One region of the Pseudoalteromonas sp. SD03 genome, then DNA from elsewhere that is predicted to be linked to it. Evidence: riboswitches for the same ligand, from Rfam matches in the RefSeq annotation. Region 1 holds a riboswitch; the other holds the start of a gene.
What was found. Region 1 has a riboswitch for cobalamin ahead of ABZP26_RS13415 (ABC transporter ATP-binding protein). Riboswitches for the same ligand answer to the same signal wherever they lie in the genome.

Region 1 (16,513 bases):
AGTATTTTTTCAATTTTTCCAGTCAGCACGCCATCTTGCTCAGTAATGCGCACGTACGACTTAGCCTCGTTAGTCTCTTCGTTAATAGTTTTCCAAAGCCCAACCGGTGTGGGGTTAGCAAAAACCTCAGAGGTGTTAAATAAGCTGCCCGCTAAAAGGGCTAGTAATAGTATTTTTTTTGTTTTTTTAGTTAATAAATTCATCAGATTACTTTAAACATGAGTCAATAATGGCGCCATACTAACAATCCTTTATAAAACACTCTACGTAAAAATGCTTTAGGCATACAGCGTGGTATTACATATTTAAATAAAACGCCTTGCACAGTGCAATGTAGTCTTGACTGTAAGCATTACTTAACTCCCTTATGCATAGGGTGCTTTTACTTACTTCGCCATCATCATAACTAAAAGTCATCAAACTGCGGCTAAAGGGCTTATTTGGCATAGCTTGTACTTGGCAGTGACGATTTAAATACAGCCCTTGCTGCTGTGCTAATGTTATAAATAACTGCGCCTCAGTAGTGGGTAAAATAAGATTAAAACGCGAATGTTGATGACTTAGTTGCCTAAACGCACCAAGCAGTTCTGCAAAGCTTAAACCATCGGTATGGCGAGCGGTATTTCGCGCTGCATTATCACCTTTTAAACTGTGATTAAAATAAGGCGGATTAGCTATAACACAATCAAATAAACCTGCAGCCTCAAACTGCTGAATAGGCTGATGGTAAATACTAATATCCGGCCAAGGGCTTTGCTGGCAATTTTGTAAAGCCTGTTGGTAGGCGGCTTCATCAACTTCAACCGCGCTCACCTTTAAATGTGGCGCTCGTTGCTTACACATTAGAGCCAGTAACCCTGTACCTGTTCCTATATCAAGTAACGTATTTGCGTGGCTTAAATCAGCCCATGCGCCCAGTAAAATACCATCGGTAGAGACCTTCATGGCGCACTGGTCGTGCTCAACCTTAAATTGTTTAAATGCAAAACCAGACATTTTTTCACCTTTTCATTCACCAAGCAGGTTTAAGTGCGTATAATTAACGGCAATTGTCCCCTATTTTTGACACTCTATGCAATTTTCTGAATTTGATCTTGATGATAAGCTACTCAATGCTATTAATAAAATGGGCTATGAAACCCCCACTAGCATTCAACAACAAGCCATTCCTGAGGCGTTGCAAGGACGCGATATTTTAGCGTCGGCACCAACAGGTACGGGTAAAACGGCGGCATTTTTAATTCCGGCAATTCAATATTTAATGGATTTCCCACGTCGTGATCCGGGTTTTGCACGGGTATTAATTATGACCCCAACGCGCGAGCTTGCTTATCAAATTCATGAACAATGTGAGTTACTTGCAAAACAAACCCAGTTAAAAATTGGGGTGGTTACCGGCGGTATAAACTACGGTACACACAAAGAAATTTTTGAAAATAATAATGACATTTTAATCGCCACACCTGGGCGTTTAATGGAATATTTAGAAACCGAAAACTTCCATGCAGAAAACGTAGAAATGCTCATTCTTGATGAAGCCGACCGCATGCTCGACATGGGTTTTCGTAAAGAAATGCTGCGCATTTGTGATGAAGCTAAAAACCGTCGTCAGTGCTTTTTATTCTCAGCTACTCTTGAAGGTGACAGCGTAGAATTATTTGCAGAGCGTATTTTAAACGATCCCGCGCTACTTGAAGCCGAATCATCACGCAAAGAAAAAGCTAAAATTCATCAATGGGTTCATTTAGCCGACGACTACCGCCATAAACTAGAGCTATTAGTTAACACCTTAAATGGCCCTGATGTAAGTAAAGCGATTGTGTTTGTAAAAACCCGTGAGCGCCTTGAAACCCTAATTGGTGAGCTTACTAATAACGGCGTAAAAGCTGCGTGGTTACGTGGTGAAATGCCACAAGACAAACGCATGAAAGCCATGGAAAACTTCCACAGTGGCAAAACCCGTATTTTAGTCGCTACCGATGTAGCGGCCCGCGGTATTGATGTAGCTGATATAAGCCACGTAATTAATTTTGATATGCCTCGCACTGCAGATGTATACGTACACCGTATTGGCCGTACAGGTCGCGCGGGTAAAAAAGGTATTGCAATTTCACTCATTGAAGCGCACGACATTGGCATACTTTACAAAGTAGAACGTTACATAGAGCAAAAGCTAAAACGCCGTGTATTTAAAGGATTAGAGCCAAAGCATAAAGAAGCCAAGCCACCGGTTAAAAAGCGTAAAGATCCAGTAAAAATGAAAGCAAAGAAAAAAGCCAAAGCTAAAAAGAAAAAATAGCTTTAGCTTTAACACATTTAATTGAGCCGACGTTTGTCGGCTTTTTTGTGGCTTAAAAACAGTGAGTAAGCTATTCATAGTAATATGTAAAAAATACTTAGCTGAATAACTAATTAATAAAATAGTAAGTTATTTCAAATAGTTAATCTTGGAATGAAACTTGTAACCCTATCGAATATACGAGTATTAAAACGCCGAGTAATGGCGTTGTTTTTTAGTAACACACTAAGGATATAGTTATGAGTCGCATTAAATTTACTATCGGTTTTATTTCGTTTTGTTGTTTATTTTTATTAGTCTCTGCTTTTAAAGTCAGTGCAGCAACGCATTTAGCTGTAGTTAGCAGTGTGGCTACACAACCTAATTTACAACAATCTATTACTCATGAATTGCGCACTAACCCAAATTTAAAGTTAGAAAAACTAAACGTACACGTTAATGACGGTGACGTTGAACTTAAAGGTGAAGCCAATAACGGTTTTGAACGCGCTCTCGCACAAAAGTTTTTAGAAAATATGGATGGGGTTAAAATCATTCATAACAAAATTAGTGTCATTTAATACAACTTTTTCTTAACTTATACACTTAACTTATCCCTCAGCGCTGCTTGTTTCTCCAACACAAGCGGCGCTTTTTTATGGTTTGCACAATATAATTCACTGCAGAGCATATTCCCAAGCCAGTTTAAATACTTAATTAAAAGCCTTTTAGTTTACGCACCAATCGCGACGCTCATTGCAGCTGCTTATACTTTTGAAACCTTTGTTTATAGACACTTATTATAAAGAGCTTACACCAAGCTTGGGCTCTAGTTCGGTTGATTAAATAATCTATTTTGAGATGAGAAACCTTATCGATATAGTTTTATAATTGAGATGCTTTTAAGGCAGTTAGCGCAAGGCTTTAATTACTTCAGATTATCAATTGGGTCTGTTGTTCTTTCAAGGTTGAATTTGCAGTAGTCTGTTTGGTATTTAGCCAAGGGTTCTGCCCAGGGACATTTACTCTTTGTTGGCTACATGGATGGTGGTAAGGAGCGCGAGCTGGACACGGAAGCTTTGCTCGGTTTTTACTTATTATTACATGGATGTAAGCCAGTAGAATAACGCAGGAGCAGTTATCGAGCCCACTAGGCAACAAACCTCGCGTCGCGATTAAATAGCTCTTAGTTTGAACTAATTTTAATCCGCAAAGGTCAACAGACCCTTATATTATTTATTATAAAAAGCGCGTTTTACTTTGTAAAAACGCGCTGATAGTCAGTAACTATTTCCCAATGCTTTTACCTTCGGGGTTTTAAATTATTTACTCACCTTGGCTTGCATCAGTATTATTGTCACCCTCTTTATTTGCTGACTGCTGACTTATTTTATCGCTTATCATGGCATCGAGTTTTTCACCGCCTTTAATACCAAAATCCAACGTACGAATAGGAAACGGAATACTAATATCAGCGGCATCAAGTGCTTGCTTTACAGCCACAACTCCTTTGTGACGCACCGTCATAAAATCAGGCTCACCAGGGTATTTGATCCAAAACCACACCAACAAGTTTATACTGCTATCACCAAAGCCTTCGGCATAAACAGCGGTTTCATTTTTGCGGATCACAAAGTCAAATTGGTTAATTTTGTCGACGATGACCTCACTGGCTTTTTCTATGTCGTCAGCGTAAGAAATACCCACCGGCACTTCTATTCGTCTTACCCCTAAGGTGCTGTAATTACGCAGTACATTTCTAAATAGTATTTTATTAGGTACCAGTATCAATTGCCCGTAAAAGCTCTCTATTAGTGTGTTGCGCAAGTTTATTGAATGTACCGAACCAAACACATTATCGGTTTCTATGACATCACCCGCTTTAAACGGTTTACGAATTCCCATGGCTATACCCGCTATCAGGTTTTCGGTCATATCTTGAAAAGCAAAACCAATGGCAAGACCAACAATACCTGCACCAGCAAGCAGAGAAGTGACGGTACTTTTTAAGCCCATAAAATCAAGGGCAATAAATACCCCCACACTCAGTACAATAACTTTAAATATTGAGGCCATTAAATCGGCAATTTGCGTAGAGTCGAGCGAGCGACGTAAAACATTTTTCATTCCTTTGCCTGCTAAACGGGCAATAAATGAAAATAGAATGGCAATAATTACTGCAACGATAAAGTTTGGGATATGACTTATAACTACATCAAACCAACCGCCGAGCTTTTCTTCTATCAACTTTTCGGCTTCTGTAATTGAGGGAATTGAGAGCATTTATTTTATACCTTAGTTAGGGTTAGTAATCTAAGGTTTGCAAAAATAACGCCAGTATAAAAAAGCCATGCAATGCATGGCTTATTAAATACTTTAAACGATGTGTTAGTTTTGCTCTTCGCGTAAAAATACCGGTTCAAGTTCTTTGGTGGTTGCCTCTGGGCTAAAGTAATAGCCGGCCACAGTAAACTCTTTGAGTTGGCTTAATTGAGTCACTTGATTTTCAATGATGTAGCGTGCCATCATGCCGCGCGCTTTTTTAGCGTAAAAGCTAATCACTTTATATTGGCCGTTTTTACAGTCTTTAAAGTGTGGTGTAATAATGTGTGCGTTAAGCGTTTTTTTATCTACTGCTTTAAAGTATTCGTTAGAGGCTAGATTTACTAAGTATTGTGCATCTTGTGCCGCTAATACGTCGTTAAGTTTATTAGCAATAACACTGCCCCAAAACTCATATAAGTTTTTACCTCGGCTATTTTCAAGTTTTGTACCCATTTCTAAGCGATAAGCCTGCATTAAATCAAGCGGCTTTAATACTCCGTATAATCCCGAAAGTATACGTAAATGGTCTTGAGCGTAATCAAGCTGCTTAGTAGTGAGGGTATTAGCATCTAACCCCCCGTATACATCGCCGTTAAAGGCAAGCACGGCCTGTTTAGCATTATCGGTAGTGAATGGTTGTGCCCACTCACTAAAACGCGCTGCGTTGAGGCCTGCGAGTTTATCGCTAATTTTCATTAAACTGCCAATTTGCGCAGGAGTTAGTTCACGGCATACTTTCATGAGCGCTTCGCTGTGCTCAAGTAATTCAGGTTGAGTGAACTTATCTGTTGCGGGTGGCGTGTCGTAATCAAGATTCTTTGCTGGTGAAATAACAGTGATCATAGTTAGCTATTGACTTGTAAATTATTTAATGTCAATTTCAACATTAAATGAAACGAAAAGCACGTTTTGTTTAAAATTATCCTACCTAAAACTCAACCGTTACCGTTTTTTTATTGATAAGGACATAAGACCTATCAAGCATTGTCACACTGTTGCAGTATAGCTATATTAAGGTAGTTTAGATTTTCTTTTAACTTGCTTGGAATGAGGAAAAGCAAATGACTAGCGCTCTACAAAGGCTTAAACAACATTCTTCTATCGTGGCCGACACGGGCGATATAGAAGCCATAAAAAAACATCAACCTGAAGATGCGACTACCAATCCATCGCTACTTTTAAAAGCGAGCGAGATTGAAGCTTACAAACCTTATCTAGATAAAGCATGGCAGTATGCAAAAGAAACAGAGCAGCAGCCTGCAAAACAGCTAGAGCTGGCTTGTGATTATTTTGCAGTATTACTTGGTAAAGAAATTAGTGAAATTGTACCGGGTTATATTTCTACCGAAGTTGATGCACGTTTATCATTTGATACCCAAGCAACAATTAATAAAGCACACACGCTATTGAGCCTTTACGAAAAAGAAGGCGTAAGCAAAGACAAAATTTTAATTAAAATAGCGTCAACGTGGGAAGGTATTAAAGCGGCTGAGCAATTAGAAAAAGAAGGCACTAAGTGTAACCTTACTTTATTATTCAGCGATGCCCAAGCGCGCGCTTGTGCTGATGCAAACGTATTTTTAATCTCTCCATTTGTTGGCCGTATTTTAGATTGGCACGTGGCAAACGGTATGGAAAAACCAACTGATCCGCTTCAAGATCCAGGTGTGCAATCTGTACGTAGCATTTTTGAGTTTTACAAACGTCACGACTACAAAACCGTAGTTATGGGCGCAAGCTTTCGTAATACCGGTGAAATTATTGCACTTACAGGATGCGATAAGCTAACAATTAGCCCTAATCTTTTAGAAGATTTGGGTAATTTAGAAGGTGCTGAAGAATACTTGCTAGCAAGTGATATTACTAAAGAGCCAAAACCTGAGCCTCTTAGCGAAACACAGTTCCGTTGGTTACATAACCAAGATGCCATGGCGACTGAAAAACTCGCTGAAGGTATTCGCTCATTTGCAGATGCACAGGAACAATTAGAAGCACGCTTTAAAGCGATGTAACTAACCGCTGTTTTAAGAGTTTAAAAACGTCGCTTATTGCGGCGTTTTTTATACCTGCAATTTTATTTTAAATACTCGCCTTGTCCCCATTTAAGTGCTGTTCTCATTGATCTTCATCAAAATACCACCCGTTAGTAACAGTTTCGTCACATTTATATTCTATTTTATTAATAGCTATGGTATAGATACTGCCGAGGTTCAAAAAGTGGTCAATAGGAGATAATCAATGGATAGCCTAAACGAAATAATAGAGATATTAGAAGGTTCTGATACATCGAAAAAAACCTCTCAAAAAAATAAAAAAAGAAAATGGCGCGAAATAGAAGCAATAAAAGATAAGCAACGTTTGCGTAAAGAACTACAGGAGCTTGACTATTTTGCAGATAGTGTTGCTATTGATGAGTTAGAGTTTTAACCAACATAAGCAACTAAAAAGGCTTTCATAAATGAAAGCCTTTTTTAATTACCCTATACCTGCCAATTAATGGGCTGCGCCCCTTGCGCTATTAACAGTTCATTGGTTTTGGAAAAGTGCTGGCAACCAAAAAAGCCGCGATGCGCTGAAAGCGGCGAAGGATGAGGCCCTGCCAATACATGATGGCGCTGGCGATCAATACTTTTACCTTTTTTTTGTGCATGTGCGCCCCATAAAATAAACACCACACCTTGGCAGTGTTCATTTATATGAGCAATCACATTATCGGTAAATTGCTCCCAACCTAAGTGTTTATGGGAATGGGCTTGCCCTTGCTCTACGGTTAATACAGTATTGAGTAAAAATACACCTTGCTCTGCCCAGCCTTGTAAATAGCCGTGTTCTGGCGTGGTAAAGCCATTAATATCAGTTACTAACTCTTTATAAATGTTTTTAAGCGAAGGCGGGAGCTTTTTAACCTCAGGCAATACTGAAAAACACAAACCATGCGCTTGCCCTTCTCCATGGTAAGGGTCTTGACCTAATATAACCACTTTAATGTCGCTAAGTGGAGTTGCATCAAATGCGCTAAACACCTGTGATTTTGGCGGATATACAGCAGTGCCTTCAGCTCGTTTACTCGCAATATATTCAAGGGTTTGCTGCATATATGTTTGGCTAAGTTCATGGTTTAAAAAAGATGACCAGTTGCTCATAATTGACTCTTAATAAATTCTCTAGATATATCTACTTTGTCACACATCTGCGCTAATCCATCCAACATTCTGGGGGTAAACCGATGTAATAAATCAGCATTGACGCTAATAAACTGCTCATACTTTACCGCAGGAATTTCAGGCCACTGCTGCCAATTAACTGTGGGTATTATCCTTTTTGATTTTTCATCAGGAATAATAATAACTTGTGGCTTAGTAACTATCACGTTTTCGATGCTAATTTGTGGGTAATCTGTGTCGCTGTTTGCAAATACATTGGTTACTTGGCAAGTTTCGATTAACTGATTGATCCATGTCTTTTTTGATACAGTCATCATAGGCTCAGGCCACAACTGATAAAACCCAGTAAGCGTGGTTTTATCTTTCTGTGTAACTTTAATTGCGTTGAGCTTGGCCGTAAATGTCTCGGCTACTTTTTTACTTTGCTCAATATGACCCGTTATTTGACCTAGTTTTAGTATTTCCGAGGCAACCCCTTCAATAGAACTTGGATCACTTAAATATAATTCAATTCCTAAACGCTTTATTTGTGCTAAATCTTCAGCCTGATTACCACTTTTCCACGCAATCACCATGTCAGGTTTTAGCATGAGTAACTTTTCAATAGAAATGCCATTGTAGCCACCAATACGCTCAATTTTAGTCGCCTCTTGCGGGTAATCTGCGTAATCCAGCGTGCCCACTATTAAATCACCCGCCCCAATAGCATATAAATTTTCAACTATGTGTGGTGCTAAAGCCACTATACGAAGCGGCTTGTCAGCTAGGGCTTGAGGTACATTAACAGCAAACAATAACAGCCCAAAAACAATACGCTTTAACATTAGTAATCAAAGCCTTTCAATGCTTTTACGCCCGACTCAAACGCATGTTTTACATTACGTACTTCACTTACCGTATCGGCAAGCTCTATTAAGGTGCGATGCGCAGCACGACCAGTAATAATTACCGATTGCATAGGCGGTCTATTATTTACAGCAACAACCACTTCTTCAAGGTCGATATAACCATAGGTCACCATATAGGTGAGTTCATCGAGTAATACCACATCGATACTGCTGTCGCTTAGCATCCGCTTTGACTCTTGCCATGTTGCTTGCGCTGCCGCGGTATCGGCCTCTTTATTTTGCGTATCCCACGTAAACCCGGTGTTCATAACAGCAAATTCAACCCCAGCACCTTGCAGTAAATTACGCTCACCACACTCCCATGTGCCTTTAATAAACTGACATACCGCAGCTTTTTTGCCGTGCCCAACACAGCGTGCAACCACACCAAAGCCAGAAGTCGATTTGCCTTTACCGTTACCAGTAATAACCTGAAAAATGCCTTTTTCTCGTTGCGCTGCGGCTACTCGCGCATCAACCTGTTCTTTTACTTTTTGTTGGCGCTGTTGGTGCTTGTCGTTAGTTGATTCAGTCATTGTTATGTCCTTGATAAATTTTAATAATTTGTTCAATATTTAAATGCGCTTTACACATATCAGCTAGGCATTCTAATTGGCGTTCACGATGCTCATTTATACTAATCGCACTAATTGCACTTTCTGGTTTCACCCACTTTAACAGCTGCTCTGTGGCTGCAGGGCTATCAAACAAGCCATGTAAATAGGTACCAGCAATGGCATTATCGTCACTCACAAAACCATCGGTTTTAAAGTCATTGGGGTGTTTATTAAAGCGAATGAGTGGCTTGTAGAGCGCCTTTCCTTGACTAATACCTGCATGTATTTCGTAGCCATCACATGCAACCTGTTGCTCATTTAAATTAAGCACTGCGCTCACTCGGCTTAACACTTTTTGCTCACCCAATAGCGTATCAAAATCGCTAAGCGCTAAACCCGTCACTTGCCCCAACGATGACTCCACCCCATTTGGATCACTGATAGTGTTACCCAGCATTTGCATACCACCGCAAATACCCAATACTTTGCCACCATAACGTAGATGGCGCTTAATTTGCTGATCCCAGCCTTCATTTTTTAAAAACGCGAGATCGCTGAGTACATTTTTACTGCCAGGTACAATAATTAAATCAACAGCAGGAATTGCTTGTGTATGGCGCACGTAGGTTATATTTATATTCGGGTGTAATCGCAGAGCATCAAAATCGGTATGGTTACTAATATGTGGCAATAACAGTACAGCAATATTTATACTGGCATCGGTCACATTATTATCTATGGCCACAGCATCTTCTGCATCAAGTGCTAAATCGTGCAAGTAAGGTAATACCCCTAATACAGGTTTACCGGTGTACTCCTCGAGCCAATCTAGCCCACCTTGTAATAAACTAATATCACCACGAAAACGGTTAATCACAAAGCCTTTTACTCGTGCTTGCTCAGACTCGCTTAATAACGCCAAAGTCCCGACTAAGTGCGCAAATACTCCTCCTTTATCAATATCGGCAATAATAATAACAGGGCAATCCACTTGCTCGGCGTACCCCATATTTGCAATATCGTTTGCGCGTAAATTAATTTCGGCTGGGCTGCCAGCCCCTTCTACCAGTAATAAATCAAAGCGTTTAGCTAAACGCTTATGCGAGGTTAATACCGCATCCATAGCCACTTTTTTGTAGTCATGGTAAGCATCGGCTTCCATATTGCTGATAGCTCTACCATGAATAATAACTTGTGCGCCGGTATCACTATTGGGTTTGAGTAATATAGGGTTAAAGTCGATTTCAGGTTCAACTTTTGCGGCTATGGCTTGTAATGCTTGGGCTCTGCCAATTTCGCCACCATCGTGCGTTACGGCGCTATTAAGTGCCATATTTTGTGGTTTAAACGGTGCAACATTAACCCCTTGGTTAGCAAACACTCTGCAAAGTGCTGCCACTAAGGTGCTTTTACCCGCATCGGAGGTGGTACCTTGTACCATTAATGTTTTCATTATTTACCCACCAGCTGGCGCTTACGAAAATACAAGATACTTAAAAAGAATAGACTACCAATAGCCGCCGTGATCACCCCTATTGGCAGCTCTTGGTTAGCGAGTAATGAACGTGCCAGTACATCGACCCATACCATAAATATGCCCCCGACTAATCCGGTCATTAATAATCCAACGCTGCTGCCTTGAGAGATAAAAAAGCGCACTATGTGCGGCACCATTAAGCCAACAAAGCCAATTCCGCCACACATAGCAACCAATACGGCTGTGATCAATGAGCTTAAAATAAGCATTAAAATTCGAAAGCGATGCACCCGTACACCAAGCGTTGTTGCGCTTTCATCACCTAACAACATGGCATTAAGTTGGCGTCTAAAACCTAACATAATGACTGTACATGTAATGATGACCAAGGCAGGTAATAACAGTGACGGCCATTGCGCCCTAGCAAAACTTCCCAAAGTCCAAAATAAAATAGCCGCGACGGCCTGTGGATCGCTCCAATAAAGTAACAAACTGGTAAAGGCGCTAAATAAAAATGATAAGGCCACCCCAGCCAATAACATCGACTCAACTTGGGCGTTGCGTTGACTGCCAGCAATTAAAATTAATAACCCCATTGCTACTAAACTGCCAATTAAGGCTGCTGCTGATAGCGCAATGCCTGCGCCTATTCCAACAAAAGCCATTAATACTACGACTCCTAATGATGCTCCCGACGAAATACCAAACAAATAAGGGTCAGCCAATGGATTACGAGTAACTGTTTGTAATATCAATCCAGCAATCGCTAAACCGCTGCCGGCCAAAAAAGCCAATAACGTACGTGGCATTCTTAATTCAATAATAATGCGGCTGGTAAATGAGGCCTCGCTTGAAAAAGTTAAGCTATGGTATACATCTGCGAGCGAGGTAGGGGCAGCACCAAAGCTCAATGCCACAAATAAACTAAATACAGCGCATAGCAGTGCAATAATTAACGCCACACCATGGTTAGACATAATCGCCATGTTATTGGTATCCATAATAATAGGTAATATGGGGAATAGACTCGCCATTGGACGCTGTTTGAGGGTGAGTATTAACTTGCGCGCAAACACCAAAAACCTCATCAAGCATTTGCTCGGTGATCACCCCATTAGGCTTTCCCGCGCTAGCGATTTCTCCGTTTTTAATAACCACTAACTCATCGCACATGGCTGCCGCTAAATTTAAATCATGAAATGAAGCAAACACAGTAATGCCCAAAGATTTAGCCAGCTCCATTAATTGAATTTGATATTTAACATCAAGGTGGCTTGTGGGTTCATCCATAATGAGTAGCTGTGGTTGCTGCACAATCGCTCTGGCAATAAGCGCTCGTTGCTTTTCACCGCCAGATAGTGAGTCAAATGACTGATTGCTATGAGATTCAAGCCCAACACGACTAATAGCCTGCGCTATTTTTTGTTTATCTGCTTGGGTGGTCGAGCTGAATAGCGTTTTATGTGGGGTAAGCCCTAGAGCTACAACATCGAATAACGAGAGATTAAATTGCGACGGTGTTTCTTGTAGCACTACCGCAACTTGCTTAGCATAGTCTTCGCTTTTTAGCTGCCAAATATCGGTATCGTTAAATTTAACGTCGCCCGCTGATGGCTTATTAAATCGATATAAGCACCGCAGTAAACTCGACTTTCCTGCTCCATTAGGGCCAATTAAACCAATAAATTTACCACGCTCAATGCTCACATTAATGTGCTTAAGAATTAATGTATTGTCCACTCGCCAAGAAACGTTGTTAACGGTTAAAAGCGGTAAGTTTAAAGAGGTGTGAGTGTGCAAAAAATTATCCTAGGCAGGGAAACACCCACACTCAGTACTAATATGTACCAAAAGAAAATGAGTTAACCCGCTCGTTATATGAAGTTTTAAGGCATTTGTATCTGACTTACAGTAAAACTGATCACAGTTACGGGAATAGTTGAGGAGTTACACCTCATTCCAAATGCTTGGCTATTATGCGCAGATAAGTAAATAATTTAAAGCAAAAAAAAACCGCACTCAACTGAGTGCGGTTAAAAGGGAGTGTTTTAACTAAGGTTTAGTTAAAACTTATATTCCATACCTAAACCTAGGTAATCTTGGTCAACATTGTTGTCCATATCAAAGCTTGAGTAAAAGCCAAATACTTTAAGGTTTTTGTTTAGCTTATGGTCAACACCTACCGATACCGCGCTTTTATCATCGCTGTCATCAAAATCCATTGTTTGGTATTGCACTTTGAAAGTGTTGCTACCCATAAGGTAAGCTGCATTCACTAAGTAACCGTCAGCCTCAGCGCTGCCATCTACTTTTTCTTGTGTTTGGTACATTGCGCCAAGTCTAAAATCTTCAATTTTACCTTGAACTGTTGCACGCACTACATCGTAACCATTTACTTCGCTATCAGCAGCAATGGCAGCATATACTGCGCTCTTTTTAAGGCCTGCATCACCGTAAGTTAACGCCACTGAGTAGCCATTTTTGGCATCTACGTCGTCTTCTGCAATAAATGACGCTAATACTTTAAAACCTTCATATGAGTTTGAAGCATAAGATACTGAGTTACCTAAACGATTTTCACCTTTAAAGGTATTTTTTATATCACCTTCAAGATCGTTGAAAAGATCTAGTTTCCCCTGCGCTTGCTTAAGCGCGGTGTCGTTGCGGCCTATCACAACCTGACCAAATCCGCCTTTAAAGCCCACATATTGATTACGCGCTGAAATATTGTCGTCATCACCTTTAGAATCGGCATCAGACACATCAACCTGAAATTCAAACTTATAAACCGCTTCTAAACCGTCTGAAATTTTTTCAGACCCTTTAAGTCCGAAACGAGATGCATTACTTTTAATTTCAGTAAACGATCCTTCACCATCGTCAGATGATTGAACGGTTACATTTGCTTTACCGTAAATATCTACCTCTGCAAGTGCATTAAAAGATAAACCACTAAGTAGGGCTAAGCATAAGCTCGATTTTGCAAATTTCATGTTATTTCCTCGATAATCACAATAGACTAATTTTTAAAACAGCAGCAGTGTGTCACCACTAAATGACAAAAATATTACAAAGGACACATTTTTGTCTTTTTAAGTTAATAAAACTGCATTAAATCTGAAATCAAAATAACATGTAAAATAAACTGCCTACCGACTACTTACTTTGTTTCAATAAACTCGGTGTCATTTGCGACAACAAATTAACCAAGGTTTCTATCAACTCTTTCTGTTCGTTATCTCTATGATAGGCAACAAATACATCTCTTGAGGTATTTTCTACCCCTTTTACATGAAAAAGTTCGCCTTTTTCTAAATGATCTTTAACTAATACCTGTGGAATAAACGCACTACCGCCACATTGCAGTATTAAATCAAGCGCTATACGCCCTGTACTGGTTCTAAAATAAGGCGGTGTTTTACCGGTAAACTGACGCGCATGCCAAAGAGAAAACGTGGTTCCCCAATCAACATACACATATTGATTATCAAAAAAGTTATCACTGATTGCCGTATCGTAACCACTCACCGGAATAATAGGCAGTTCACAAATACGTTCAACCACAAGTTCATCAACTTTAGGAGGATCAAATAAAATAGCTAAATCAAGCGTACGCTCCAACAATAAGCGAGTGCTTTCTTGTTGCGCTTTCACTTCTGCCACCAGCGATACACCAGGCATCGCCGATACAATATTTGTAATACCAAACTGTAAAAATGCATCCCAAATATTAGGCGTACCTGCTAGGCTAATTTGCTTATGCATATTATCTGCAAGTGCAACATCCACTTTGGCTCTTTGCATGCCGGTAATAATCATTTGCGCATGCGGTAACAAGCGCTCACCTGGGGCGGTGAGTTGAATGTTATTACGCTGACGAATAAATAAATTTACGCCTAAGCCCTGCTCTAATTGGCGAATTCTAAAACTCACCGCAGACTGCGTTATATATAGGTTTTCTGCCGCTTTACCAAAATGGCGAGTACGCACCACTTCAACAAATGTTTTTAATAAATCTATGTCCAATTTTTTATCCTCACGATAAAAATTTTTTGTTTAAAAAAATAGCGATTATGTCCCATACTCCAGCTAATAATTGGTATGAGGGTACAGCTATGAGCAATGATATTTCACTACTTCGTCAAGCATTCGTAAGTCAACGTCAATTTTATGATGACCAAAACTTTCCACGCGGATTTAGCCGCAGCGGACACTTTACCCTGTTAGAGGCAAGTATTTTAGAACAGCACGGTGTTGTTTTAAAAAGCCTGTATAACAAAACAGTTGAGCCACAAAACGAACATCAGCAACAATTTGTAAATGCTGTCAGTGGCATAATAGAGCCAAGTAACCCAATTGAGCGAGCATGGGTTAAATATTTAAAGTTAACAACCTGTAAAACAAAATTCCATACATTATTTGGACGCTCAAAAATTTCAGGGCCAACACCAATAAGCCAAGATTATTATTCTGAGGCAGACAATATATAAGTCACTACAATAGTTGCTTTTTGGCGTTTTAGCAGTTACAACTTGTATAAGCAAACACTTTTGCAAAATTTAAACAAGGCTGTTACTTGACGCACAGAATACTTATTGTTGAAGACACTCCTACTATTGCGCGAGTGCAAAAGCATATCGCGCAAAAAGTCGGCTACGAGGTTGATATTGCTCAATCCTTGGCTGAGACTAAAGAGCTTATAAGTAAGCACCATTACTTTTGCGCAGTGGTCGACTTTATATTACCTGACGCGCCACAAGGTGAAGCGGTTCCATGCACCATTGCAGCAGATATTCCTACCATAGTGATGACAGGCAATATCGATAAGCATACCCGTGATACCGTTGAAAAATACCCCATTATTGATTACATCATCAAAAGCAATAAACAAGCCTACGAGTATTTAGAGAAGCAGCTTTACCGCCTACCTCGCAATAAGCATGTAAAAGTATTGGTTGTTGATGACTCTGCGTCAACACGCCAATACATATGTAGTTTATTAACACGTCACAAATATCAAATATTACAAGCAGCCGATGGCCTAGAGGCGCTTAAAGAGCTTGAAAGCACCCCCGATATTTCTGTGATTATTACCGACAAAGAAATGCCTAATATGGGCGGTATTGAGCTATGTAATGAAATTAGACGCATTTATAGTAATAACGAAAAAGCCATTATTGGTATTTCAGGCGCTACTTCGTCTAATTTATCTGCCTTATTTTTAAAAAATGGAGCAAATGACTATTTATACAAACCATTTAACAGTGAAGAATTTTACTGCCGGTTAAGCCAAAACGTCGATATGCTAGAGCATATCGAAACTATAAAACGACAAGCCAATACAGATTACTTAACTAAACTCCCTAATCGTCGTTACTTTTTTGAAGAGGCTAACAAGTCATTAAAGCAGTTTAAAAAAGCAAAAGCACCAGCCATGTTAGCTATGCTTGATATTGACCATTTTAAAGCTATTAATGATACCTATGGCCATGATGCCGGAGATGAAGTGCTTAAAGGGCTCGCTGTATGCTTTAATAAATATTTTGAAAACCAATTGGTTGCCCGTTTAGGCGGAGAAGAATTTGCGGTATTTTTTACTGAACTGACCGAGCAAGAAGCGCTAAAACGACTAGACAGTTTTCGATTATTTATTGAGCTTAATAGCCATGAGTTTAGCCAAGCACAAATCAAGTTTACGCTGTCGATAGGCTTCAGCCACAGTGAAACCTATCAAATTGACGAACTATTAAAACAAGCCGACTTAAAGCTCTACAAAGCTAAAGAGTCGGGTCGTAATAAAGTGGTTTAGTTTAACTAAACCACAC
Region 2 (16,513 bases), 1.6 Mb from region 1:
TCTTGTAAACCAAAATAGCTTAAATACACCTTTATAGTCCTTGGTCGTTAATTCACGGCCTATAATGGCAAAAAAATAGCCTGGGTGACAACTACAACCAGGCTTTATTATTAAAATAGTGTAAATAAAAAGGCTAACCGTAAATAAAAGAGCATTTTTAGATTCGCTAATATATTAATTAACTACTTCTCATAGCGTACTAGGCGTAAATATACGTTACTTGTTTTAGCATGTAAGCTATTTAAACCACTGGAAAATTGATAAACCCATGCCGAATTTATATTGCTAATACCCGAGGTATTAGACCAATAATTTTGCGACTGCGTTGCTAAAAATATACCCGCATTAATACTTGGATCGGTACAACGGTGATCTACTATACTAGCTAACTCTTTAATACTCGGCACTTGCCAGTCGTTATAATTTGCCGTGGTGTCATTAAGTGCGCCTTTAAGTGAAGCTTGCCAATTTAATGGTTGAGTATCACCATCGCAGCTAGTTGTTTCGCTATTATAAACTTGACCATAGTTACAGCGCTGCCACATTAGCCCTGTTTTAGTATCTGACACAGTGCCATCAATATTAATCACAAATCGGTCTGTATCATCGCTAGTCGCGACTTCCTGATAACACTGCTGCGCTGCAAGTGACTGACTTAATCCTAAGGCTAATAACATAGAGACTTTAATTAATTTCATAATAATCACCTTAACGATTTCTAACTAAGCGCACATAAGCGGCATTATCTTTTGGATAGGCTAAGTCGTTGCCATCCATCATATCGATAATGTAAGCCTGAGATAAACTGGCACCATCAACCGCGGTCTGTGAGGTCCAATAGCGTAAATGCCCTTCGGTGTTAGTCGATGGTGTATTAGGAAAAAATGCAGTATCTATCAATACGTTTTGCCCTTGTTTACCATAATCAATTAAACCTAAAAGTTCAGTATAAGTGGGTAAACGCCAGTTACTACCACCACAAAAATCAAGCGCATTAACCTCATCTATATAGGTTTGTAATCCACAATCAGTATCGCTCGGGCATGTGGTATTATCACTACCCGCTACATCGCCACTATTGACAGTCCCTTGCCAAATATAACGGTTTTGTCCATCACGCAACGAAGTATTTGGTAACACACCGGAATAAGGGCTTTTCACTTCCCAAACAAGGCCGGTAGTATTATCACGAATACAGCTAAAGTTTTGCGCATCATCGAGAAGCTCATCGGCAAACTCATTAAGTTTGGTGTAATCAAAAGCCAGATTCCCTTTACCCACTTTACCTAAACGATTGGCAAAACTATCGCGCCCAAGATCAGCATCTTGAGCTGGAAATTCATCATTATTACAATTAATTCGCTGAGTATTGTTATAACACTCTCCTACCCCTGTATCATTTATTAACCCAAGCGCTTTGGGTGTTACATCAATAAATACGGTATCTGTGTCGGTGCGCCCTTTTAAGTCCATAACTTGTACTTCAAAGCTAAGCGTTGCATTTAAATCAATATCAGAGGCAAAAAAGCTGGCAGTACATGACTTCGGTTCAATCAGGGTTTCTGCATTACCGGTAAGTTGTTGCCACATACATTGATAAGATTGAGTTGCCGCTTCGCTTGCAGTGGCATCTAAAATAACCTTATCAAACTCTTCTACTGTTTGATCAGCGCCTGCATTGGCAATAATTACCTGAGCTGTTTTATTAAGGGTCATATCAAATTGTGATGCAGATACTCCGCCTTCATCATCCGTTACGGTGAGCTGCCATTTTAAGTTGGTGTTATTTTCTAATAATGGATGAGAAAAACTAAGCGTTGGATTGGTATAGCTATCAATTGTTAAATCCGGCCCTGACAATAATTGCCACAAATAACTGCTAATTTCGCCATTTTCATCTGGGTCTGTGGAAGTTAAACCACTTAGGGTTACAGTATCCTTATAAACTGAGGGCAAGTTTCCAGGAGCAACTTGGGTAACAACAGCAAGAGGAAGCTGATTATTAGAGGCAATGAAAACACTCAAGTCGTCATTCACTAAACTGCCATCTGACGTTTGATAGCTAACTCTTAATACCAGTTCACTGTCAGACTTTACATCTGGTGCAGTAATGGTTTGTTCAGCCCCTTCAAGCGGAAACACATCTATAATAGGGCCACTTACACGCTGCCAAGTAAATGTACCATCTGCAGGAGAGCCTTTTGCAGAAATAGTAAACTCTGATTTTTCTACAACTTGAAGATCGTTACCTGCAAATACTGATGTTTTAATATCACTGTTATCAGCACCGCCTCCCCCTCCGCATGCAGCCAAAAGCAAGCATGACATAAGTGGTATTAACGAAATTGCTCTCATACTCAGCACCTTTTTGTCTTAAAATTATCTAATAAAACTATTAAGCAAAAAAAATGCCATCATAAATTATAAATAGCTATCTTGATGAATACGAACAAATAATTTAGTGCCAACTTTACTGTAATCTACTTTATATTCGCGGCCATCTAAGGATTGAATAAACAACAATTGTTTTTCTTCGCTAAATACATCAGCACTAGTAATATAAACAACGTCGAGGTAACGCTCTTTTGCATCTCGGCGGTTTTTTGGCAGTTCTTCTTTAAATGGCTCAAGACCATTACCTGTTACTTTAATTTTAGGGTGAGTCTCACCATTAACAATCACTAAATCTAGTTTTCTGTCTTTATGTATTATGGTGTTTCGACCACTTTTAATGAAAGATCTGTCTTGGCTCATAGTTATTCCTAATCCCGCAGTGAGTGCTTATATTATTATTCACACTGCGACTTTATAAACTGAGAGGGATCGCGCTTCCATTTATTTAAATTTGCGCTAAATTCCCAAATATCACTTTCTATTACACTCGCTGGTAACAGTAAGTCATACCCTGTTAAAAGCTGAAGATGTTTAGCCCTATTAGCAAACATCGCTATGAGCCCATTATAGTCAATTCCTTTTTTTGACCTATGTTTATTATCTTCAACTAACCATTCTGATGGGCAATGCCCATTTTTGCAATTTTTTTGAACAACTTGCATAAAGAAATGTCGCTGCTCTATCAACAATTTACCCGCAATTCTTGGAGCTAAAGCAGACAAGAATGAATCTATATCATTTAACTTAATACCAATCGCATTAAGCTCAAGGTAATCAATGCCATTATCAACCTTAGGTATACCACAATGGTGCAAATTCTCTGGGTGTAAATGCCATTGTCCATACTTATGCTGATATATTAATTGCTGCTCAGTTAAAATAATACTATAAAAAGGTTCTTGTGTTTTAAAAAAGCCAATTAAAATTGCAGCAATACATAAACTTACTAAAAAAATTTCGATAATACTTATTTCGCCTGGGCGTAATAAATTAAACAGCATGATAATAATCAAGCCAATGCTGCCGACCACTAATATTTCAATTCCATTTTTAGCGCCTTGCGCTCGGTATTTTAGTATTTGTTTATTTATATTAGCCATACTGAAAAAACGCCATATAAAATATAAACATAATAATAGCCCACAATACTAACTTTCTCAGCGTTAAACAGCGTTTGCATGATGTTTTAAAGCTCATCAATTGACTCCCATTATTACTGTTAAATATGCGCAATGACTAAGTATCAGTTATTTTTACGCTTAACGCACAAATTAATGAGATACATAACCGCCTTTTTTTGTCCTGATTTCGTACAATACTTATAATCTATTTTCAGGTATGAAAACAATGCACTCTAAACAATCAGGTAAAGCCTTATTTCCATTTATTATTTCGTTACTAATAATTTTTAGCGTTTATTTGTATTTTCCCGCATCACAGGGCGAGCAAGCCAATTACTCGGCAATGACAACGCAAGTCTCTGCCCACACGGTAAGATCGCAAGAAAACGCAATTATGATTGAAGCCATTGGCAGTGCTCGTGCTAATCAGGCTATCTACATTAAAAGCGCCCAAAACGATTATGTCACTAGCATTTACTTTGAAGATGGCGACTTGGTCAGCAAAGGACAAAAATTAGTACAACTGCAAAACCAACAAGAACAATTTGCAGTAAAAGAACTTAGCATTAATTTACAAGAAGAAAAACGTCAATTAGCCAGACTGACCGAGCTTTCTCGCTCGCAAGCGACGGCCAAGTCATTGCTTGAAGAACAACTCGCTCGCGTTGATGCCAGCGAAGCACAACTTGAAAGTGCTAAAACCAAACTCAATGAAATGGCCATCACCGCGCCTTTTTCTGGGTTACTGGGGAAACGCGAAATATCGGTGGGTGCGTATATTAATAATAGTACTGTGATCACAACCCTCGATGACATTAGTATTATAAAAGTTGATTTTAAAGTGCCTGAAAAGTATTTAGCTCAATTGAAAAACGGAATGATTGTTCGCACTCAAAACGATGCTTACCCTGATCAAACCTTCAGCGGTAAAGTAACCCATATAAGCTCACGTATCGACTCAATCACTCGCAGTGTAGAAGTAACAGCCAGTTTTGCTAATAAATCAGGTTTACTTCGCCCAGGTATGTTGCTTAATACCGCTTTAGAACTGAGCAGTAACCAAGCGCTGATGGTGCCTGAAAAGGCCATTATTCCTCTGCAAGATAAGCATTACGTTTTTCAAATTGAAGATGGCATAGCAAACCGCAAAGAAGTACATGTTGCAAGTAGAAATAATGGCTGGGTTGCGATAGACAAAGGGTTAAGTAATGGCGAGCAAATTGTTACCGAGGGAATAATTAAAATTCGCTCAGGTAGTAAAGTAAGCGTTAAGGGGTAACACGTGAAAATTACCGATACTAGCGTCAAACGCCCCGTTTTTGCGATTGTTATTAACTTACTGTTACTCACTTTTGGCTTAGTTGCTTTTAGCATGTTGCCTTTGCGTGAGTATCCAGATATTGAAACACCGATTGTAAATATTAGTACTGAATATACCGGTGCATCTGCCGAAATTATTGAAACAAAAATAACGCAAGTTATTGAAAACCGTATTTCGGGCATTGAAGGTATTAAAAGTATTAACTCATCGAGTCGTAATGGCCGCTCAAACATTACCATTGAGTTTAATATTAGCCGCGACATAGATGATGCCTCCAACGATGTGCGTGAACGTGTAGCGCGTGCACTTGATAGCCTACCCGAACAAGTGCGTCCTCCTGAAGTATCAAAATCAAATAGTGACGAAAGCCCTATCGCGTGGTTTGTACTTAACAGCGAAACCATGGATTCATTGCAACTTTCTGATTATGCACAGCGTTTTATTGTAGATCGATTAGCCGTTGTTGATGGCGTATCGAATGTGCGCATTGGGGGGGAGCGAAAGTATGCCATGAAAGTATGGCTTAACCGCCAAGCGATGGCCGCCCGTGGTATTACCTCCAGTGATATTGAGCAAACACTGCGTAGTGAAAATGTAGAACTTCCGGCCGGTGAAATTGAATCAGTTGATCGTGATTTTACCGTTCGCACTGCCCGCAGCTATAAAAACCAACGTGATTTTCAAAACCTAGTTATTAAACGAGGTGAAGATGGTTATTTAGTGCGTCTAGGCGAAGTGGCTGACGTAAAACTAGAAGCCGCCGATGATGAAAGTTTATTCCGAGGTAATGGCCGTAATATGATTGGTATGGGTATTGTTAAACAAGCCAAAGCCAATACCCTAACTGTGGTTGATAACGCCCGCAGTGAACTGGAAAAAATAAAACGTAATTTACCTGAAGGCACCACCATAGAAGACAGTTATGATTCTTCGGTATTTATTAAAGAGTCAATTAATGAGGTTTATAAAACTTTAGCAATTTCTATGGGGTTAGTCGTGCTTATTATCTTTATATTTTTAGGTAACATTCGCGCCACTCTTATTCCCGCGGTCACAGTACCGGTCGCCCTAGTCAGTAGTTTTATGTTTTTATTAGCAATGGGTTATTCAATTAACTTATTAACTCTACTAGCACTGGTGTTAGCAATAGGCTTAGTGGTCGATGATGCCATTGTAATGCTAGAGAATATTCACCGCCGTATTGAACTTGGTGAACCGCCTTTATTGGCAGCTTATCGCGGCGCACGTGAGGTGGGCTTTGCAATTATAGCCACCACCTTAGTGCTTATATCCGTGTTTGTACCATTAGTGTTTATGGAAGGACGAATTGGCGCACTATTTACAGAGTTTGCTATGGCAGTAAGTGCTGCCGTGTTTTTCTCTAGTATCACTGCGTTGACACTCTCTCCGGCGCTGTGTTCAAAAGTGTTAAAGGCCTCTGAAAAAGAAAGTAAGTTTAGCCAAGTTATGGACCGTTTTTTTACTAAATTAGAAAATGGATACCGTAACGCTTTAGCGTCAAACATGACCCGAAAATGGGGCTTAATGCTGAGCTTAGTTTTGGCTGGGTTTGTTAGTTATTCATTATTTTTACAAATACCCTCAGAGCTCACGCCAAAAGAAGATCGTGGCACCTTCTTTGTGCTTATGAATGGCCCTGAAGGGGCAAGTTACGAAAATAACGCAGCTAATATGGCAAAAATTGAAGAGCGCTTGATGCCTTATTCTGAATCTGGCGAACTAAGTCGAGTGCTTGTTCGAGTCCCAGGTTGGGGTGGCAGTGGCGGCGTGGCTATTGTAGGCATGGCTGACTGGGATAAGCGCAAACGCTCAACATGGGAAGTCATGGATGAAATAAGCGGCAAAATGCAAGAGGTCACCGACGTTCGTGCATTTGCTATTATGCGCCGTGGTATTGGCGGAGGTGGTTCATCTCGCCCTATTGAATTTGTTTTGCAAGGTAATGATTATGCTCAACTTGCCGATTGGCGAGATAGAATTATTAAACGCGCTGAGAAAAACCCTGGATTAGTGCGTATTGATCATGATTATAAAGAAACCTTCCCTCAGTTTTTAGTCAGTATTGATAAAAATAAAGCCGCTGATTTAGGCGTATCAGTCTCTGATGTGGGTCGTACACTTGAAACCATGCTTGGCCAACGCCGTGTAACCACCTTTATTGACCGCGGTGAAGAATACGATGTAATTTTAAAGGGCACAAAACAAGACTTTGCCAACCCGACTGATATTTCAAATATTTACCTAAAATCACGTAGCGGAGAACTTGTTCCTCTTGATAGCCTTATTAGCTTAAAAGAAGAAGCCACCGCCTCGCGTTTAAACCGTTATAACCGAATGCGTGCAATTACTTTAAGTGCCAACCTAGCTGATGGTTACACGCTAGAACAAGCACTAAACTTTTTAAACAAGGTTGCCACAGAGGAAAACGACATTGATGGTGCCATTGACTATAAAGGTGAGTCGCAATTGTTTTATGAAGGTGCCTCAGCCATGACCTATGTGTTTGTGCTGGCATTAACCGTGACCTTTTTAGTACTGGCAGCTCAGTTTGAAAGTTTTATGCATCCATTTGTTATTATGTTAACTGTGCCACTTGGTTTAATGGGTGCCATGTTTGGGCTTTGGAGTATGGGGTTAACGCTTAATATATACAGCCAAATAGGTATTGTTATGCTCATAGGGTTAAGTGCTAAAAACGGTATACTGATTGTTGAATTTACCAACCAGTTACGTGATAAAGGCGTAGAATTTAGTGAGGCCATTTTACAAGCGGCTACACAGCGTTTGCGCCCTATTATTATGACTTCCCTAACAACGGTTATGAGTGCCGTACCTTTGGTGTTGGCTTCCGGTCCAGGCTCGGAAAGTAGAATGGTAATTGGTGTGGTAGTATTTACTGGCGTAACGGTTGCAACCATACTAACTCTGTTTGTGGTGCCAGCCGCTTATTACGCACTAGCGCGAAACACACAATCACCTGAGTTTTTACAACAAAAACTTGATAAGCAAGCCGCTGAAAAACCGCTTAAAGAGATCTAAGTCACTTAGAGCGTCGTAACTAGCTGTTACGGCGCTTTATTCAGTGCACATATCCCTAACAATTGAGGAAGTACTTATGAGTTCGACCACACAAGTAGCAACACTCGGCGGCGGCTGTTTTTGGTGTATTGATGCAGCATTTAGGCGTGTAAAAGGTGTACTCAGTGTTTGCTCTGGTTATACTGGTGGACATACTGATAACCCAACATACAAAACTATTTGCACTGGCAACAGTGGCCATGCAGAGGTAATTAAGGTTGAATTTGATGCCAGTGTTATCAGCTTTGAAACCTTACTCGCGATGTTTTTTACCCTACACGATGCCACACAACTAAATCGCCAAGGTAACGATATAGGCACTCAATACCGCAGCGTTGTGTATTATCATAATGAGCAACAACAAGTACAAACACAGGCAGTTATTGCAGAGCTGCAAAGTCATGTTAGCGAACCTATAGTGACTGAGGTGAGCCCAGCAACCACTTTTTACCCCGCAGAGCACTACCATCAGGACTATTACAATGAAAATCCTGAGCAGGGCTATTGCAGTATTTTAATTGCACCCAAATTACATAAGTTTGAAACCGAATTTAGCGAGTTTTTATCGGAATAAAGTGCTTTTAATAAATAGCCCAGCAATAAGCTGGGCTATTTGTTCCTTGGCACTAGGATAAGTGACTAAAACTGATAATTTGCCCCTACAAAGAAAGTTCTTCCTGCGCTGTTATAACCTAATAGCTTACCACTGGCAGCAAAGCCCGTCGCAGCAGTAAAATATTCTTCATCAGTAATATTCTCTATTCGAGCAGCTAACGACAAATTATCTAGCAACTGGTAATTGGCTGCTATATTAAATACCGTATAAGCAGCGAGCTCCGAGTCATAATACGCAATCGAAGGACGCGATGAGCGATATTGCATATCCAAGCTGGCATCAAAATCACCCCATGTTTTAGCGAGTTGATAATTAAGCGATTCAGAAGGTCTACGTGGTAAATCGGTATTCGTTTTTTCATCTGTAGCGTCTAAAAAGCTAAAATTAACCGAGTGTTCAAAGCCTAGCGCTGAAAACTCTGCCGACAGCTCAAATCCCTGCATAGATACTTTATCTATGTTAGTGGCAATATATTTACCTGAGTCTGCATCATAATTATTACTAATCAAATTATTGATACGGTTATCGAAAATAGCAATATCATAACGGCCCCATTGGGTTTCTAAAGTTATACCAAGCTCATTATTTAAGGCTTCTTCAGGTTTAATATTATTGTTTGGTAAATAGTACGGGCTGTTAGTCACAAACGCATTAATTAACGAAGGAGCTCTAAATGCAGTACCGTGATTTAAACGTAGTGTTACATAGTTATTTGCTTTGTAACCAAGTCCTGTACTGTAAGTGTTTGCACGGCCATGGAAGTCATAATCATCGGTTCTAACAACCGCATTTGCTAACCATTTGTTATGGCTATAAAACGCGCCTATAAACAACGCCTTATTATCGCGTTTTTCTTCTGATGACGTTGCTGACGAGTTTGATAAATCCTCAGATAAATAATTAAAGCCACCCGATATATCAAGTTCTTGAGTAAGGGTATAAAGCCCTCGATATTCAAACTCAACACGCTCTGTGCTATACACTTGCTGCACATCGGTACCTGTTTGGGTATTTTCTTCTTGCGAAACGCTCACCGAGGTACTTTGGCTATATATATCTGAGGCTTTGTTCCAGCCTAGCTTAGCGGTGTAATTTTCAAAGTCGTAGGCATCGTTACCCCATGCATTATCATATTGTGCTTCGCCTTCACTATACTGAGATTGCAGGCTCAATTGGCCTAGTTCAGCAAGCTCATAAGCTAAATTAAAGCCAATGTTTTTATTTTTGTAGCCATCATCATCATGATCTTTTGTGTACTCAGCCGCTGGATCTTTGCCAGTAACATCAAAACCATCCGTCTCTTCGTAGCCTAAATTATAATTAAAGCTAAGCGCCTCTTTTACAAGCCCACCAGCAAGCTGATAATTACTGTAGCTATGGCTGCCTAAAGTAGCCGAAAGCGAGTTATTTGAGGCTTTACGGGTGATAATATTAATTACTCCGGCTACCGCATCAGAGCCATAAATAGCAGCTCTTGCCCCTTTAATAAGCTCAACACGCTCGATACTGTTAACTGGAATATTCGTCAGCGATACACTACCTGAACTTGCATCGCTCACTCTTACGCCATCAACCAATACTAAGGTATATTTAGCGCTGGCCCCGCGAACAAATATATCTGCCTTTTGACCTAACCCACCATTACGAACAATATCTATCCCAGCTATGGTATTTAATATTGCAGGTAAGTCTCGATAATTCGCTTTTTCAATATCAGCGCGGTCGATAACTGCCACACTTGCTAATACATCATTTATAGGTTGTTCAAATTTATTCGCAGTAACGGTTATTTTTTCAATGGTTTGTTCTGCAGCAGATACAGAAATAGATAGTACAGCCGAAATGGCCACACCCAGTGCGGTTTTATTTAACATCATGTCCCCTATCTTTGCCCACCGCAAAGATGTTAGTAAGTAAGATTAAATCAAGGCCGGTCTCCGGACTCAGTTACCATAATTTAATACAGCATAACTTTACCGTTGCGGGGGCAGTGTTGGGATTGACTTCATCAATGAAAACGCACCAACTTCCCGATTATCCTACTAAAAAAATCACACCATTGAAGTGTTTAGCAAGCACCTTAAAAATAGGCTGCTATTGTTATCTGTTTACTAAAAAAAGTCAACGAACGTCTAAACATCTAAAAATCCAAAGATTCAAGATTCAAGATTCAGGATACGGGGTTCGGGGTTCGGGGTTCGGGGTTCGATAATTATCATAGATCCAAAAATAAAAAAGCCAAACAATATAACGTGTTTGGCTTTATACGCACTCCTTTGAGCTCAGCACCTATACTGCCATGCTCGAGGCAATAAATTAATCGCGGAAGTTTTTAAACTGAAATGGTTGACCTAAATCAGCAGTGCGTACAACTTGCATAGCCGCTTGTAAGTCATCACGCTTTTTACCTGTTACGCGAACTTCCTCACCTTGAATGGCCGCTTGTACTTTTACTTTAGAGTCTTTGATGGCTTTTACTACTTTTTTAGCCATGTCTTTTTCGATACCCTGTTTAAGTGCAACGTTACGAAAAACATTTTTGCCCGCACGAGAAATATCTTGTAGCTCTAAGCTTGCAACATCCATCCCACGCTTAGAGATTTTACTCGCTAAAATATCAAATAACTGCATTACCTGAGCATCGGCTTCAGCTTTTAATTTAATTGTTTTATCATTTAGTTCTATTGAGGCATCAACGCCTCTAAAATCAAATCGCGTTTCTAGTTCACGGTTGGCGTTATCAACCGCATTTTTTGCTTCGTTCATTTCTACTTCAGATACAATATCAAATGAAGGCATAGCGTTCTCCTAACTATCTAATCTTAATTTTATGCCGCAATTATAACGTTAAAATGATAAATCTTTACATTTTTCTGCATTTTGTTCAGGTGCGATACTAAATTAGTTTGATATACTGAGGTTTCTTTTTTATACGATTTTAGGAATTTTCGTGACAAGGCGTGTTTACCAAGCAATTTTTTTAATTAGTATTGTTGCGTTTACCTTCTTATTTGCTAAAGAGGTAAAGGGCGCGGCAAACTTATTTCCGCATGTTGATAAAGTAGCGCATTTTGGTATCTTCTTTTTACTTGCCATTATTATGGATAAAGCGTTTAAACTCCCATTATATGCACAAATACTATTACTCGCTGGTTACGGTGCAGCAATAGAAATTATGCAAGATAGCCTTCCTTACAGACAAGCATCACTGGCCGATTTTGTTGCCGATTTTATTGGTGCAGCGAGCTACTTTTTAGCTAAAGCCCTGTTAACACTGCGTAAAAAGAAGCATTATGGCTAACATACTTGTTGTAGGTGATGGCGCTATTGGCTTGTTATTTAGCCATTTTTTAGCCAAACATCACGCTATATATATACTTACTCGAAAAGGCACAGTTAATACTCGCTTTTACAGCCACAGTAACGCTGCGTCTGAAAAAATTAACGCCACTTTTATCTCACAAGAGCAGTTATCTCAAACTCCTGAATTTGATATTGTTTTATTCACGGTAAAAGCGTTTACAGTGCAACAAGCCTATGCTCAAGTAAAACCTTATCTAGGCAATAATACCCATATTATACTGAGTCATAATGGCATGGGTAATGTTGAACAATTAAATGAACAGCTAACAAAGCAGCAGTCGTTGTACTTTTTAACCACCAGCATGGCTGGATTTAAGTCAAACTCTAATATTGTGCAACATACCGGAAACGGGCAAAGTGTATTAGGGGGCTGTAATCAACTAGCTATTCAAAATATTCAACAGCTTAGTGCGCAATTACACACTATTCCGCAGTTAATTGTCAGTAACAATATTGAACAACTACGGTTTGAAAAGCTACTGGTTAATATTGCAATAAATCCATTAACCGCTCACCACAATATAAAAAATGGTCAGTTACGTGCACCGCAATACAGTAGTGCAATTATTAATTTATTAGCTGAGGCATGCCACATTGCAACCGCGCTAAAACTCAATATTAAGCTTATAGATGCCCTAGAGCGGGCTTACAAAGTAATGAGTTTAACTGCCGAAAATTACTCTTCGATGCATCAAGATGTAATGCATAATAGACAAACAGAGATCATGGCGATTTGTGGCTATATAAGTGAGCAAGGAAAACTGCACCATATTGCAACACCTTATAATGACGCCTTACTTGCTAAAATTTTGGCAAAAAAAAGCGCGGAATAAATCCGCGCATTTAGGGTCTGTTGACCTTTCAAGGTTAAATTTGCAGCAGTCTGTTTGGTATTTAGGTAAGGCAGAGCCTATGTGGTGTGGTTATTCCCCATAAATAGGCGATAACGCAGCATCAATGCCAAACAGGCGCTGCCCGAAGGGTTCTGCCTAGGGGCGATTTACTCTTTGTTGCTCGATTTATACTTAGCCCACTAGGTTACAAACCTCGCGCCGCGATTAAACCGCCCCTAGTTTGAACAAATTATAATCCGCAAAGGTCAACAGACCCAATATCTTAAGCCATCAAGGACGATATACTTTTACGGTGTTAAAGCCTTCTTCGTGAAGAATAAGCGCTTGTAATTGGCTCATTACTCCTTTTTGGCAATATAAGTAATAATCTTTGCCTTTAGGTAAATCGCCAAACTTTGTTGCTAAGCGGAAAAACGGTAAGTGGATAACTTCAATACCTTCAATTTCCAGCGGTGCCGCATCTTCTTCTTCAGGCGAGCGAATATCAACAACAACCGCTCCCTCTGGTAACTCTGTAACTGATTCTGCCTCTTTAAGCTCTTGCTTAGCCTCAACATCAATATCGCGCACATCCATAACACGGGCGTTATCAATAACGGTATCTAATACATCAAAGTCAAACTTTTCTTCTTCTGCTTTAATCACTTCAATTTTGGCTTTAACTGTCGGCTTTTTAGAGATCACACCGCAGTATTCAGGCATCGTCTCTGCCATTTCTGCAGTGCCTATTTGGCGCGCTATATTGATGATTTCTTGCTTATCATGTTGGATAAGTGGGCGTAAAATGAGCGTTTCGGTTACGCGGTCAATCACACTTAAGTTAGCTAAGGTTTGACTAGACACCTGACCTATACTTTCACCCGTGACCAATGCTTGAATATTTAGTTTTTCAGCGACGGCACTACCCGCTCGCATCATCATACGTTTAAGGACAACGCCCATTTGGCTGTTCTCAACGTTTTCTAAGATTTCAGCAACCACTGGCTCAAAATCAACAGTAATAAACTTAACTTTGTGCGTAGAGCTATATTGTTTCCATAGATAGTAACTCGCTTGTTTAACCCCAATTTCATGAGCAGCGCCACCTAAATTAAAGAATAAAAAGTGCGTGCGAGCACCTTTACGGATCATTTGATAACTGGCAACGCCAGAATCAAACCCACCAGACATAAGCGATAATACATCGTCTTGTGTTGGCAGTGGAAAGCCCGCCATTCCTAAATGCGTTTGCGTTACTATGTAGGCTTTTTCGTCTTTAATTTCTAAACGAATCGTTACTTCTGGGCGACTTAGCTTTACTCGAGCCCCTTCAACATGTTGATTAAGCCCGCCACCAACGTAACGCTCTAGCTCAGTTGAAGTAAAATCATGTTGACCTATGCGCTTAGCACGGACACAAAAGGTTTTACCAATAATAGTGTGACCAACTAGCTCAATAGTTTTTTGATAAATGTCATCAATCGTTTTAAAGTCTGTTTCAGTCACTTCAATAAATTGCACGATGCCAGGTATACGTTGTAAGCTGTCGATAAAATCAAGGCGAGTTTGAGCATCGTCAAGTTTTGTTACAACTGAAATGTTATCCCAGTTATTACGTACCTGTACTTTTTCGTCAACACGACGCAATACAATTTTAATGTTATTTTCTAACACTTTAGTAAAGCGTTTACGGACTGAACGGCTTTTAATGGCTATTTCAGGGTGAAGTTTGACGATAAATTTAAGCATAGTTTAACTCTTAGACTGCGGGAATTCGCGCACCCAGGTATTGGGCGCGGCGGATTATAGCAAAAAATTTAGCGCCTAGGAACTAACCAACTTAACGGGCTTAAGGATTCTGGGGAGCAGCATTTGCTAAAAGTGCGTACTTGTCTCTTAACTGATTAATTTTATTTGCGCTTTTTTCGGTGCTGTAGGCTTTAAATAAAGTCAGTACTTTTACAATACCAGGGTAAATATCTTGCTCAACCAGCACACCACTAAGCCTTCTTGCTTTCATATAGGGTGTCCAAAAGCTGACCGTTAATTTTAACGTATGAGCAAGTTCGATAGCATCTTGTTCATCAATGGCAATAATTTCACTGTCGCGTAAAGCCAAAATGATGTTACGCACCTGCTCAAGTAACTCTTGCTGAAAATCAATGTAACCCTGTTTTAAATGACTATCGCGAGCGAGAATATCGCCAAGGTTGTCGTAAAAAAAATGATAGCGCCACATCAATTCAAATAGCGAATCTAAATAAGGACCTAGGTGTTCAAAAGCATCGTCGCCTTGATCGACCGGCTTAAAATGAGTACTTAAATGGTCACGATAAAGTGCAAATATATGGCGAATAATGTCTTCTTTATTTTTAAAGTGGTAGTACAGATTACCCGGACTCATACCTAAACTCGATGCGATATGATTAGTAGATATTGCTCTTTCACCATGTTCGTTAAACAATGAAATACTGGTTTGAATTATTTTATCCTTGGTATTCATATACTCATTACTCAATTTTCGAAAATACGATGCTGCATTAAAATAATCCGCCTAGTATAAACAAATCATTGCATTTGTAACACTGCGTAGCTGCAGTTATATACAATTTACTCACAAGGCTGCTTTGCACACTAAACACTGCTACACTACGGCTAAAAATAATAACACAGTAAATATTATGAAAGTGACCGCAATCTACCCAGGCACATTTGACCCTCTTACCAACGGCCACACTGATTTAATTCAGCGTGCGGCTAAAATGTTCGATACCGTTATTGTGGCTATTGCTCATAACCCAAGTAAAAAACCGTGTTTTACTTTAGAAGAACGCGTTGATTTAGCAAATGAGATTTTAAGCCATTTAGATAATGTAAAAGTCATTGGCTTTTCAGGGCTACTCGCCGATTTAGCCCGTGACCATAATGCTAATGTACTGATCAGAGGCATAAGAGCGGTTTCTGATTTTGATTACGAGTTTCAGCTCGCGAATATGAATCGCCGTTTAAACCCTGATTTAGAAAGCGTATTTTTAACGCCCGCCGAGCGCAATACCTTTATATCATCAACACTAGTAAAAGAAGTAGCACGCCATAACGGGGATGTGAGTGAGTTTGTTGACACCATAGTAATGAAGGCGCTGCAATCAAGGCTCGGGAAAACCAAGCATTAAATAATTTTTTCAGAAAGTAGCGTATAAATGAGACGCTACTTTTAGACTCCTAAAATAAAACGGCCTTTAAATCTTTTCACTAACCAGAGTATTTTTAATACGTCTTTATTTATGATTAAAACTACCGCCATAACACAATCACTGACAACTTGACCTATTGCATAAAGTGCCCAAAACCACCAGTAATCGGTATTATCCTGCATGCTGACATCGTAATGCATACCTAAAAACATGAGTGCATTAAAGCTAAGCCCTACTATAAGGTAATAAAAAGCAACAGGAATAATTTTGCCCTTAATAAAGTATCCCCAAATAACTAGCAAAACAATAGTCACTATATCAAACATAAACATTTTAAGATGAGGTGTCTCTGTAGTTGGATCAATAAACATGCTTGAAGTGTAAGATAGCATCATAATAAAAGAGAGAAGCAAAAGATTTTTATTGTGATTGTTTATACTTGTCGATAAATTATACAGAAAAGCGATTACAAATAACCAAGTTATAAAAATCGACATATAATCAAAAATCGCGACTAACTGCCAAAGAAAATCAGCCATTAATAATAGCTCTATTAATTCTAATTTTTACAA

Region 2: another riboswitch for cobalamin. It lies ahead of ABZP26_RS04320 (TonB-dependent receptor); the one in region 1 lies ahead of ABZP26_RS13415 (ABC transporter ATP-binding protein).

The regions. Positions count from the first base shown of each region.
Region 1 is NZ_CP162514.1:2,857,467-2,873,979, forward strand. Features, by position in the region: gene ABZP26_RS13350 (DUF2147 domain-containing protein) at 1-203, opposite strand, end outside; gene ABZP26_RS13355 (tRNA1(Val) (adenine(37)-N6)-methyltransferase) at 298-996, opposite strand; gene srmB (ATP-dependent RNA helicase SrmB) at 1,073-2,299, shown strand; gene ABZP26_RS13365 (BON domain-containing protein) at 2,539-2,859, shown strand; gene ABZP26_RS13370 (mechanosensitive ion channel family protein) at 3,605-4,561, opposite strand; gene yaaA (peroxide stress protein YaaA) at 4,667-5,446, opposite strand; gene tal (transaldolase) at 5,665-6,615, shown strand; gene ABZP26_RS13385 (DUF3545 family protein) at 6,842-7,030, shown strand; gene ung (uracil-DNA glycosylase) at 7,084-7,746, opposite strand; gene ABZP26_RS13395 (cobalamin-binding protein) at 7,743-8,591, opposite strand; gene cobO (cob(I)yrinic acid a,c-diamide adenosyltransferase) at 8,591-9,190, opposite strand; gene ABZP26_RS13405 (cobyric acid synthase) at 9,183-10,664, opposite strand; gene ABZP26_RS13410 (iron ABC transporter permease) at 10,664-11,674, opposite strand; gene ABZP26_RS13415 (ABC transporter ATP-binding protein) at 11,676-12,488, opposite strand; cobalamin riboswitch at 12,566-12,690, opposite strand; gene ABZP26_RS13420 (porin) at 12,752-13,681, opposite strand; gene ABZP26_RS13425 (LysR family transcriptional regulator) at 13,845-14,714, opposite strand; gene ABZP26_RS13430 (DUF413 domain-containing protein) at 14,804-15,178, shown strand; gene ABZP26_RS13435 (diguanylate cyclase) at 15,265-16,497, shown strand; gene rarD (EamA family transporter RarD) at 16,503-16,513, opposite strand, start outside.
Region 2 is NZ_CP162514.1:920,603-937,115, reverse strand. Features, by position in the region: gene ABZP26_RS04360 (ExeA family protein) at 1-29, opposite strand, end outside; gene ABZP26_RS04355 (DUF1566 domain-containing protein) at 183-698, opposite strand; gene ABZP26_RS04350 (DUF1566 domain-containing protein) at 709-2,355, opposite strand; gene ABZP26_RS04345 (hypothetical protein) at 2,422-2,754, opposite strand; gene ABZP26_RS04340 (DUF2982 domain-containing protein) at 2,790-3,494, opposite strand; gene ABZP26_RS04335 (efflux RND transporter periplasmic adaptor subunit) at 3,742-4,794, shown strand; gene ABZP26_RS04330 (efflux RND transporter permease subunit) at 4,798-7,896, shown strand; gene msrA (peptide-methionine (S)-S-oxide reductase MsrA) at 7,973-8,509, shown strand; gene ABZP26_RS04320 (TonB-dependent receptor) at 8,575-10,425, opposite strand; cobalamin riboswitch at 10,462-10,627, opposite strand; gene ABZP26_RS04315 (YajQ family cyclic di-GMP-binding protein) at 10,868-11,350, opposite strand; gene ABZP26_RS04310 (VanZ family protein) at 11,502-11,852, shown strand; gene ABZP26_RS04305 (ketopantoate reductase family protein) at 11,845-12,747, shown strand; gene thiI (tRNA uracil 4-sulfurtransferase ThiI) at 13,039-14,496, opposite strand; gene ABZP26_RS04295 (TetR/AcrR family transcriptional regulator) at 14,597-15,250, opposite strand; gene coaD (pantetheine-phosphate adenylyltransferase) at 15,429-15,920, shown strand; gene ABZP26_RS04285 (hypothetical protein) at 15,962-16,480, opposite strand.